3 regions of the Streptomyces sp. NPDC048255 genome follow, and region 3 is predicted to be linked to each of the others. Evidence: riboswitches for the same ligand, from Rfam matches in the RefSeq annotation. Region 3 holds a riboswitch; each other region holds the start of a gene.
The links. Region 3 has a riboswitch for thiamine pyrophosphate ahead of thiO (glycine oxidase ThiO). Riboswitches for the same ligand answer to the same signal wherever they lie in the genome.
Positions count from the first base shown of each region.

Region 1: another riboswitch for thiamine pyrophosphate. It lies ahead of thiC (phosphomethylpyrimidine synthase ThiC); the one in region 3 lies ahead of thiO (glycine oxidase ThiO).
Region 2: another riboswitch for thiamine pyrophosphate. It lies ahead of AB0D94_RS05540 (thiamine ABC transporter substrate-binding protein); the one in region 3 lies ahead of thiO (glycine oxidase ThiO).

Region 1 is NZ_JBEZMA010000001.1:200,635-203,902, forward strand. It holds gene thiC (phosphomethylpyrimidine synthase ThiC) at 1-1,230, opposite strand, end outside; TPP riboswitch at 1,225-1,369, opposite strand; gene AB0D94_RS00955 (YibE/F family protein) at 1,409-2,818, shown strand; gene AB0D94_RS00960 (SsgA family sporulation/cell division regulator) at 2,850-3,268, opposite strand, start outside.
Region 2 is NZ_JBEZMA010000004.1:41,569-44,836, reverse strand. It holds gene rlmN (23S rRNA (adenine(2503)-C(2))-methyltransferase RlmN) at 1-802, shown strand, start outside; TPP riboswitch at 861-970, shown strand; gene AB0D94_RS05540 (thiamine ABC transporter substrate-binding protein) at 1,056-2,159, shown strand; gene AB0D94_RS05535 (iron ABC transporter permease) at 2,255-3,268, shown strand, end outside.
Region 3 is NZ_JBEZMA010000008.1:120,174-123,441, forward strand. It holds gene AB0D94_RS10010 (IS200/IS605 family accessory protein TnpB-related protein) at 1-1,099, shown strand, start outside; TPP riboswitch at 1,119-1,231, shown strand; gene thiO (glycine oxidase ThiO) at 1,229-2,404, shown strand; gene thiS (sulfur carrier protein ThiS) at 2,401-2,601, shown strand; gene AB0D94_RS10025 (thiazole synthase) at 2,604-3,268, shown strand, end outside.

The DNA of each region.
Region 1 (3,268 bases), on a different contig from region 3:
GAGGTCGATGTTCTCCTTGATCTTGTGCATCGGGACGTGTCCCGGGCCCTCGATCATCGTCTGGACGTTGTGCCGCTTGGCGATGGTGTTCAGCTCGCCCAGCGTCTTCAGCTCCGCGAACTGCGCCGCGTCGTTGGCGTCCGCGATGGAGCCCGGGCGCAGGCCGTCACCCAGCGAGTACGTGACGTCGTACGTCGCGAGGATGTCGCAGAGCTCCTCGAAGTTCGTGTAGAGGAAGTTCTCCTTGTGGTGCGCCAGGCACCACGCGGCCATGATCGAACCGCCACGCGAGACGATGCCGGTCTTGCGGCGGGCCGTCAGGGGCACGTAGGGCAGCAGCACGCCGGCGTGGACCGTCATGTAGTCGACGCCCTGCTCGGCCTGCTCGATGACCGTGTCCTTGTAGATCTCCCAGGTCAGGTCCTCGGCACGGCCGTCGACCTTCTCCAGCGCCTGGTAGAGCGGAACGGTACCGATCGGGACGGGGGAGTTGCGCAGCACCCACTCGCGGGTGGTGTGGATGTTGCGGCCCGTCGAGAGGTCCATGACCGTGTCGGCGCCCCACTTGGTCGCCCAGGTCATCTTGTCGACCTCCTCCTCGATGGAGGAGGTGACCGCGGAGTTGCCGATGTTGGCGTTGACCTTCACCAGGAACCGCTTACCGATGATCATCGGCTCGATCTCCGGGTGGTTCACGTTCGCCGGAAGCACGGCCCGACCTGCGGCGATCTCCTCGCGGACGACCTCGGGGGAGACGTTCTCGCGGATCGCGACGTACTCCATCTCCGGGGTGATCTCGCCCCGGCGGGCGTACGCGAGCTGCGTGACGGCGGCGCCGCCACGGCCCCGGCGGGGCTGCCGGGGACGGCCCGGGAAGACCGCGTCGAGGTTCTTGAGGCCACCGCGCGGCGAGGTGTGCTTGATGCCATCGTCCTCGGGGCGCACGGGACGGCCCGCGTACTCCTCGGTGTCGCCGCGGCTGATGATCCAGTTCTCGCGCAGCGGGGCGAGGCCCCGGCGGACGTCCGTCTCGATCTGCGGGTCGGTGTACGGCCCGGACGTGTCGTAGAGCGTCACGTCCTTGCCGTTGGTGAGGTGGACCTGACGGACCGGCACCCGGAGGTCGGGGCGGGAGCCCGCCAGGTATCCCTTGTGCCAGCCCGGCTGGCGCTCGGTCTGGCCGTCGGCGTCCTGGCTGACGGCAGGCGTGCGTGCGTCCTGAATGGTCATGAGACCTGATCTCCCTACGCCGGCATTACCCGGTAACAGGTTCGGCGGTCGACGCAGCCTCTTCCCGTACGCATTTGTGATCGCGTACGGTGATCAGCGCCCTCTCAGCCCGGTGCTCCGAGCTCCCGCGTTGTGCAAAGGTGCCCCCACGCTAGCGTCATCTGTGGCGTGCTGAACAGTGGGCCCCCTCATCTCTTGCGATGATCTGCCAGTGACGTCCTCGCCGCAGCCCCCCACCGAGCCCAACGAGCCCACTGGCCACACGGGCCACGCACACTCAGGTCACGGACCTGCCTCAGGCCATTCCCACAGCCACAGCCACGGCCCGGCGGCACCCGTCTCGAAGCACCTGCGCAAGGTCATCGCGGCCGTACTGATCCCCTTCGCCACCGCCGTCCTCGTCGGCATGGTGGTGCTCTGGCCCGGCGGCGCCCCCGCACACGAGCGCAGCGGGGTCGGCTTCGACCGCCAGACGCAGCAGGGCAAGGTCGTCTCGCTCGAGCAGGTCGACTGCAAATCCGTGAACGCCGCGCAGGTGCCGCCCACCGGCGACACCTCCACTCCCGAGGGCCGTGAGGCCCAGGCCGCTCAGACGGGCGAGTGCAAGAAGGCCACCGTCGAGGTCGGCTCGGGTCCGGACAAGGGCCGCACCTTCGTCGAGATCGTCCAGCCGGGCGCACCACGGCAGTTGGAGAACGGGCAGGAGGTGGTGGTCGCCTTCGCACCGGACGCGCCGCGCGACCTCCAGTACTCCGTGGTCGACGTGAACCGCAAGCTCCCGTTGGCCCTGCTCGCCGCCATCTTCGCCGTCGCCGTCGTCCTCGTCGGCCGGATGCGCGGGCTGTTCGCGCTGATCGCGCTGATCATCAGTTTCGGAGTGCTGACCCTCTTCATCCTCCCGGCCATCCTGCAGGGTTCCAACCCACTGCTCGTGGCGGTCGTCGGAGCCAGTGCGATCATGCTCATCGCCCTGTACATGTGTCACGGCCTGACCGCCCGGACCTCTGTGGCGGTCCTCGGCACACTGGTCTCACTGCTGTTGATCGGCCTGCTGGGTTCCCTGTTCATCGACTGGGCCTTCCTCAGCGGCAACACCGACGACAACACCGGGCTGATCCACGGGCTCTACCCGGACATCGACATGAGCGGTTTGCTGCTCGCAGGCGTGATCATCGGATCGCTGGGCGTACTGGACGACGTGACGGTCACTCAGACCTCGGCGGTCTGGGAACTCCATCAGGCCGACCCGTCGATGGGGCCGCGCGCCCTGTACCGGGCAGCCATCCGGATCGGCCGGGACCACATCGCGTCGGTGGTCAACACCCTGGTCCTCGCCTATGCGGGAGCCGCCCTGCCCCTCCTCCTGCTGTTCTCGATCGCGAACAGCAGCATGGGTTCGGTGGCCAACAGCGAGCTGGTCGCGGAGGAGATCGTACGGACGCTCGTGGGCTCGATCGGGCTCGTGGCCTCGGTCCCCGTGACCACGGCGCTGGCCGCGCTGGTGGTCTCGGCCGACCGGCCGGGAGCCGCCGCCCCGGCCTCCGGGCCGGGGCGCGGCGGCCGGGGCCGGCGGCGCAAGCGCCGATAGGGGCGGCTCCGGCGCGAGGTTCGGGGCTCCCTCAGCCCGCGTTCTGCTCGTTCTGCCGGGAATCGGCGAGGATCTTGCCGAGCGCCTCGTCGAGGTTCTCCTCGAAGTCACCCAGATTGCGCTCCTGACCGAGCGGAACGATCCGGTCTGTGCGGTCGAGGAACGCGACGAGCGGCGCCGCGCTGGCGCGGAACAGGGCCCGGTCACCCCCGACCTGGAGCCGGATGTGGACATCGGACAGTTCCTCGGGCTGCGTGGGGGCGATGTGCACATCGCCGTCACCGCACGGCTTGTTGATGCCGTCGAGGAGGAGTTCCCGGCCGAACGCCCAGGTCACGGGCGCGTCTCCGGGCAGGTGGAACGTCAGGCGGACCGCGTAGGGATCACGGGCGTCGTACCGGAGTTCCACCGGGATTCGGAACGAGAGCTCCTCGGAAACGAGGAAGCTCA
Region 2 (3,268 bases), on a different contig from region 3:
GCACGACGGCACGCTCGTCGAGTCCGTGCTGATGCGCTACCCCGACCGGGTCACCATGTGCATCTCCTCCCAGGCCGGCTGCGGGATGAACTGCCCGTTCTGCGCCACCGGCCAGGCGGGACTCGACCGCAACCTCTCCACCGCCGAGATCGTGCACCAGATCGTCGACGGCATGCGCGCCCTGCGCGACGGCGAGGTGCCGGGCGGTCCGGCCCGGCTCTCGAACATCGTCTTCATGGGCATGGGCGAGCCGCTGGCCAACTACAAGCGGGTCGTCGGCGCCATCCGCCGCCTCACCGACCCGGAGCCCGACGGCCTGGGCCTGTCGCAGCGCGGCATCACCGTCTCCACCGTCGGCCTGGTGCCGGCCATGCTGCGCTTCGCCGACGAGGGCTTCAAGTGCCGCCTCGCCGTCTCGCTGCACGCGCCCGACGACGAGCTGCGCGACACCCTCGTACCCGTGAACACGCGGTGGAACGTCCGCGAGGTCCTCGACGCGGCCTGGGAGTACGCCGAGAAGTCGGGCCGCCGGATCTCCATCGAGTACGCGCTGATCCGCGACATCAACGACCACGCCTGGCGCGGTGACCTGCTCGGCAAGCTGCTCAAGGGCAAGCGCGTGCACGTCAACCTCATCCCGCTGAACCCGACGCCGGGCTCGAAGTGGACCGCGTCGCGGCCCGAGGACGAGAAGGCCTTCGTCGAGGCGATCGCCCGGCACGGCGTGCCCGTGACCGTACGGGACACCCGCGGCCAGGAGATCGACGGCGCGTGCGGCCAGCTCGCGGCCTCGGAGCGCTAGATTCCGGCCAGCGCCGTCCGTAATCGGCCGCGGGGTACCCTGTGGCCGAACCAATTTCATATTCCGACAGGGGAGCGCCACAGCGCTGAGAGTGCGGGACCGTCAATCCGCAGACCCTCTGAACCTCGCCCCGGTCATTCGGGGTAGGAAGTTCGGTCATCACTCAAGCTGTTGCGCCCTGCCCGGCGTCCGCTCCTTCAAGAGCGCCGGGCAGGGCCGCGTCTTCTCCTGGTCATCCCAGGAGGAATCACCAGTGAGCACCACCACCAAGAAGATCGCGGGCGCCGCGCTCGCGGCCGCGCTGGGCGTCACCGCGCTCAGCGCCTGCGGAGGCGGCGACGCCAAGGACAAGCCCGCGGGCGCGAGCGACGCCCCGAAGTCCAAGACCGTCACGCTCGTCTCCCACGACTCCTTCAACGCGACCGAAGCGGTCCTCAAGGAGTTCGAGCAGCAGAGCGGCTACACCGTCAAGGTGCTGAAGTCCGGGGACGCGGGCGCGGCGCTGAACCAGGAGATCCTCACCAAGGGCTCCCCGCGCGGCGACGTCTTCTTCGGTGTGGACAACACCCTGCTCTCGCGCGCCCTCGACAACGGCATCTTCACGCCGTACGAGGCCAAGGGCCTGGGCGAGGTGAAGCCGGAGTTCCAGCTCGACAAGGAGCACCGGGTCACCCCCATCGACTCCGGTGACATCTGCGTCAACTACGACAAGGCGTACTTCGCCGAGAAGAAGATCGCCCCGCCGCAGACGCTGGACGACCTGGTCAAGCCCGAGTACAAGAACCTGCTGGTCACCGAGAACGCCGCGACCTCCTCGCCCGGCCTCGGTTTCCTGCTCGCCTCCGTCGGCAAGTACGGCGAGGAGGGCTGGAAGGACTACTGGAGCAAGCTGAAGGCCAATGGCGTCGAGGTCGTCGACGGCTGGGAGCAGGCCTACAACGAGCGCTTCTCCGGCTCCGCGGGCGGCAAGAAGGCCAAGGGCGACCGCCCGCTGGTCGTCTCCTACGCCTCCAGCCCGCCGGTCGAGGTGCTGTACGGCGAGCCGCAGCCGGCCGAGGCCCCGACGGGCGTCTCCACCGGCACCTGCTTCCGTCAGATCGAGTTCGCGGGTCTGCTGAAGGGAGCCAAGAACGAGGAGGGCGGCAAGGCGCTCCTCGACTTCCTGATCAGCAAGAAGTTCCAGGAGGACATGCCGCTCAACATGTTCGTGAACCCGGTGACGAAGGACGCTGCCCTGCCGGAGCTGTTCACGAAGCACGGTGTGGTGATCGAGAAGCCGGAGAACGTCACGCCGGAAACCATCGCCAAGAACCGTGAGCAGTGGGTCAAGGCATGGACCTCGCTCGTCGTGAAGTAGGCGGTACCGAGGAGTCGGGCACGGCGCCGGGGGGCGCCGCGCCGGGCTCCGGTACCGGCGAGGGCCGGCGGGCGGTCGCGGTGCGGCTCGCCCTGATGGCCGTGCCCCTCGCCTTCTTCGGGCTGTTCTTCGCCTATCCCGTCGCCGCGATCGTCGGCCGCGGCCTCAAGACCGACGAGGGCTGGCAGTTCGGCCGCGTCGGCGAGGTGCTGGCCCGGCCGGACATCGCCGACGTGCTGTGGTTCACCACCTGGCAGGCGCTCGCCTCCACCGCGCTCACGCTGCTGCTCGCGCTCCCCGGCGCGTACGTCTTCGCGCGCTTCGAGTTCCCCGGCAAGCAGCTCCTGCGGGCCCTGGTCACCATCCCCTTCGTCCTGCCGACCGTGGTGGTCGGTACGGCCTTCCTCGCCCTGGTCGGCCGCGGCGGACTGCTGGACGAGCTGTGGGGCGTCCGGCTGGACACCACCGTCTGGGCGATCCTGCTCGCCCACGTCTTCTTCAACTACGCGGTCGTCGTACGGACCGTCGGCGGGCTGTGGGCGCAGCTGGACCCGCGCCAGGAGGAGGCCGCCCGGGTCCTGGGCGCCGGGCGGTTCGCCGCCTGGCGGCGGGTGACGCTGCCCGCGCTGGCCCCGGCGGTGGCCGCCGCCTCGCTGATGGTCTTCCTGTTCACCTTCAGCTCCTTCGGCGTCGTACTGATCCTGGGCGGGCCCTCGTACTCCACCCTGGAGGTGGAGGTCTACCGGCAGACCGCGCAGCTCCTGGACCTGCCGACCGCCGCCGTGCTCACGATGGTGCAGTTCGCCGCGATCGGCGGGATCCTCGCCGTGCACGCCTGGACCGTGCGCAAGCGGGAGACGGCGCTTCGGCTGGTGGACCCGGGCCGCACCACGCACCGGCCGCGCGGCTGGGCCCAGCGCGCCCTGCTCGGCGGGGTGCTGCTGACGGTGGCGCTGCTGATCGTGGCGCCGCTGGCCGTCCTGGTGGAACGGTCCTTCGACGCCCCCGGCGGGTACGGGTTCGGCTTCTACCGGGCGCTCCAGGACGTGGCCGCCGGGGGCGGAACCTTCCTGGTGCCGCCGCTGGAGGCCATCTGGAACTCGCTGCGG
Region 3 (3,268 bases):
CCACCACCTGGATGCGGCCGGTCTCACCGAACCTGAGTGGCGGGAGAGGTGGGAGGCAGCCCGCTGGTTCCTGTCAGCCGACGGCGAGTCCGGGAAGAGGTTCGGGAACGAGACCATCCGGGTCACCCCCGAGGGAGAGGTCAGCATCAAGCTGCCCGCGCCGCTCGCCGGGTACGCCAACAGCCCGCGCGGCCGGTACACACTCACGGCACGGGTCGCCTTCCCCCACCGGGGCGAGGAGTGGCGCGACCGCACGTCTACGGACCGGGCTGTCGCCTACCGCATCCACTACGACACCGCGCGCGGCCGCTGGTACTTGGACGCCGCCTGGACACGCCCCACCATCCAGACCATCCCCCTCCCGGCGGCACGCGCGAACGGCATCGTCGGCGTGGACACGAACGCCGATCACTTCGCCGCCTGGCGACTCGATCCCCACGGAAACCCCGTTGGTAAACCGCACCGCTTCCCCTACGACCTGTCCGGGACCACCCAGCACCGGGACGCGCAGATCCGCTACGCCATCACCCGCCTCCTCCACTGGGCACAACAGTGCGGCGTCACGGCCATCGCCGTCGAAGACCTCGACTTCACCGACGAGAAGACCCGCGAGAAGCACGGCCGGAAGAAGAAGTTCCGGCAACTGATCTCCGACATCCCCACCGCCAGACTCCGTGCACGGCTCGTCTCCATGGCAGCCGAAAGGGGTCTGCCGATCGTCGCGGTCGATCCCGCGTACACCAGCATGTGGGGCGCCCAGCACTGGCAAAAACCCATGTCAGCACCCCACCGCACCACGACCCGGCACGATGCCGCGAGCATCGCGATCGGCAGACGCGCCCTCGGGCACCCGATCCGGCGACGGACGGCACCGCCCCACGACGACCGGAGCGATCGTCGCGGGCATCGGACCGTCCAGGCCGAACCGGATACCCGAGGACGTGAGGAAACCCGACCCCGTGTTCCCGGACCCCGCACACGATGCGCGCAGCCCGGACACGGAGCGAAAGCGGGCAACCAGCACGCCCAACACCGTCCGGGGCGCGCGGCTGAGAGAGACCAGTCCTGGCAACAGGACTTACTCCCGCTCAGTCTCTAGGAACGGTTAGTCTGGCCACCGTACCTATCGCGGGAGTCCGGGCGCACCGGGCTGAGAGGGAGGCTGGCCGGCCTCCGACCGTACGAACCTGATCCGGGTCATGCCGGCGAAGGGAGGGGCTGGACGCCCATGCACTCATCTCGAACGAGAAAAGGATCCGACGTCCTCGTCATCGGGGGCGGGATCATCGGCCTCGTCACGGCCTGGCGGGCGGCCCGGCGCGGGCTGCGCACCGTACTCGCCGACCCGGCCCCCGGCGGCGGCGCCGCCCAGGTCGCGGCGGGCATGCTCGCCCCCGTCACCGAGCTGCACTACGGCGAGGAGGCCCTGCTGGAACTGGGCCTGGACTCCGCCGCGCGCTATCCGGAATTCGCCGCCGAGCTCGCCGAGGCCAGTGGCGGCCTGGACATCGGCTACCGCGCCTGCGGCACCCTCGCCGTCGCCCTCGACGCCGACGACCGCCTCCACCTGCGCGAACTGCACGCCCTCCAGCGCCGCTGCGGCCTGGAGTCCGAGTGGCTCACCGGCCGCGAGTGCCGCCGCCTGGAGCCGATGCTGGCCCCGGGCGTACGCGGCGGCCTGCGCGTGGACGGCGACCACCAGGTCGACCCGCGCCGGCTCGCGGCCGCCCTGCTGGCCGCCTGCGAGCGGGCCGGCGTGGTGATCCACCGGGCTCCGGCCGAGCGGCTGCTCGTCACCGCCGACCGGGCGGCGGGCGCGGTCCTCGACGACGGTACGGAGCTGCCCGCCGACCAGGTGGTCCTGGCCGCGGGCTCCCTGAGCGGCCGGCTGGCGGGCGTACCGCCGCAGGCCCTGGCCCCCGTGCGGCCGGTCAAGGGACAGGTCCTGCGGCTGTCCGTACCGGCGGCGTACGCGCCGTTCCTGTCGCGGACCGTACGGGCCGTCGTACGCGGCAGCCACGTCTACCTCGTCCCGCGCGAGAACGGCGAGCTCGTCATCGGCGCCACCAGCGAGGAACTCGGCTGGGACACCACGGTCACCGCGGGCGGGGTCTACGAACTCCTGCGCGACGCCCACGAACTGGTACCCGGCATCACCGAACTCCCGCTCACCGAGACCCGGGCGGGACTGCGGCCCGGTTCGCCCGACAACGCCCCGCTGCTCGGCCCGACCGAGCTGCCGGGCCTGCACCTGGCCACCGGCCACTACCGCAACGGGGTGCTGCTGACCCCGCTCACCGGCGAGGTGATGGCGGAGCTGCTGACCACCGGCGAACTCCCCCGGATCGCCCGCCCCTTCACCCCCCGCCGGTTCTCCGCCGCACGTCAGGAGTCGTACGCATGACCATCTCCGTCAACGGCGAGCCGCTGGAGATCGCGGCCGGCACCACGCTCGACGCCGTGGTCGCCACCCTGACCGCCGCGCCGTCCGGCGTCGCCGCCGCGCTCAACGAGACCGTGGTCCCGCGCGGGCAGTGGCCCGCGACGCCGGTGGGCGAGGGCGACCGGGTCGAGATCCTCACCGCGGTCCAGGGAGGCTGACGATGACATCCGTGGACGACGACCTGTTCACCCTCGCCGGCCGGACCTTCTCCTCGCGCCTGATCATGGGTACGGGCGGCGCCCCGAGCCTGGACGTCCTGGAACGCGCCCTCGTCGCCTCCGGCACCGAGCTCACGACGGTGGCGATGCGGCGCCTGGACCCCACGGTCCAGGGCTCCGTCCTGTCCGTACTGGCGAAACTGGACATCACGGTCCTGCCGAACACCGCGGGCTGCTTCACGGCGGGCGAGGCCGTCCTGACCGCCCGGCTGGCACGGGAGGCGCTCGGTACGGACTGGGTCAAGCTGGAGGTCGTCGCGGACGAGCGCACCCTCCTGCCCGACGGCGTCGAGCTGCTGGACGCCGCCGAGATCCTGGTGGACGAGGGCTTCACGGTCCTCCCGTACACCAACGACGACCCCGTGCTCGCGCGGAAGCTGGAGGACGTGGGCTGCGCGGCGATCATGCCGCTGGGCTCCCCGATCGGCTCCGGGATGGGCATCCGCAACCCGCACAACTTCGAGCTGATCACGGAGCGGGCGTCCGTGCCGGTCATCCTGGACGCGGGGGCGGGCACGGCGTCCGACGCCGCGCTGGCGATGGAACTGGGCTGCGCGGCCGTGATGCTCGCCTCCGCGGTGACCCGGGCGCAGGAGCCGGTGCTGAT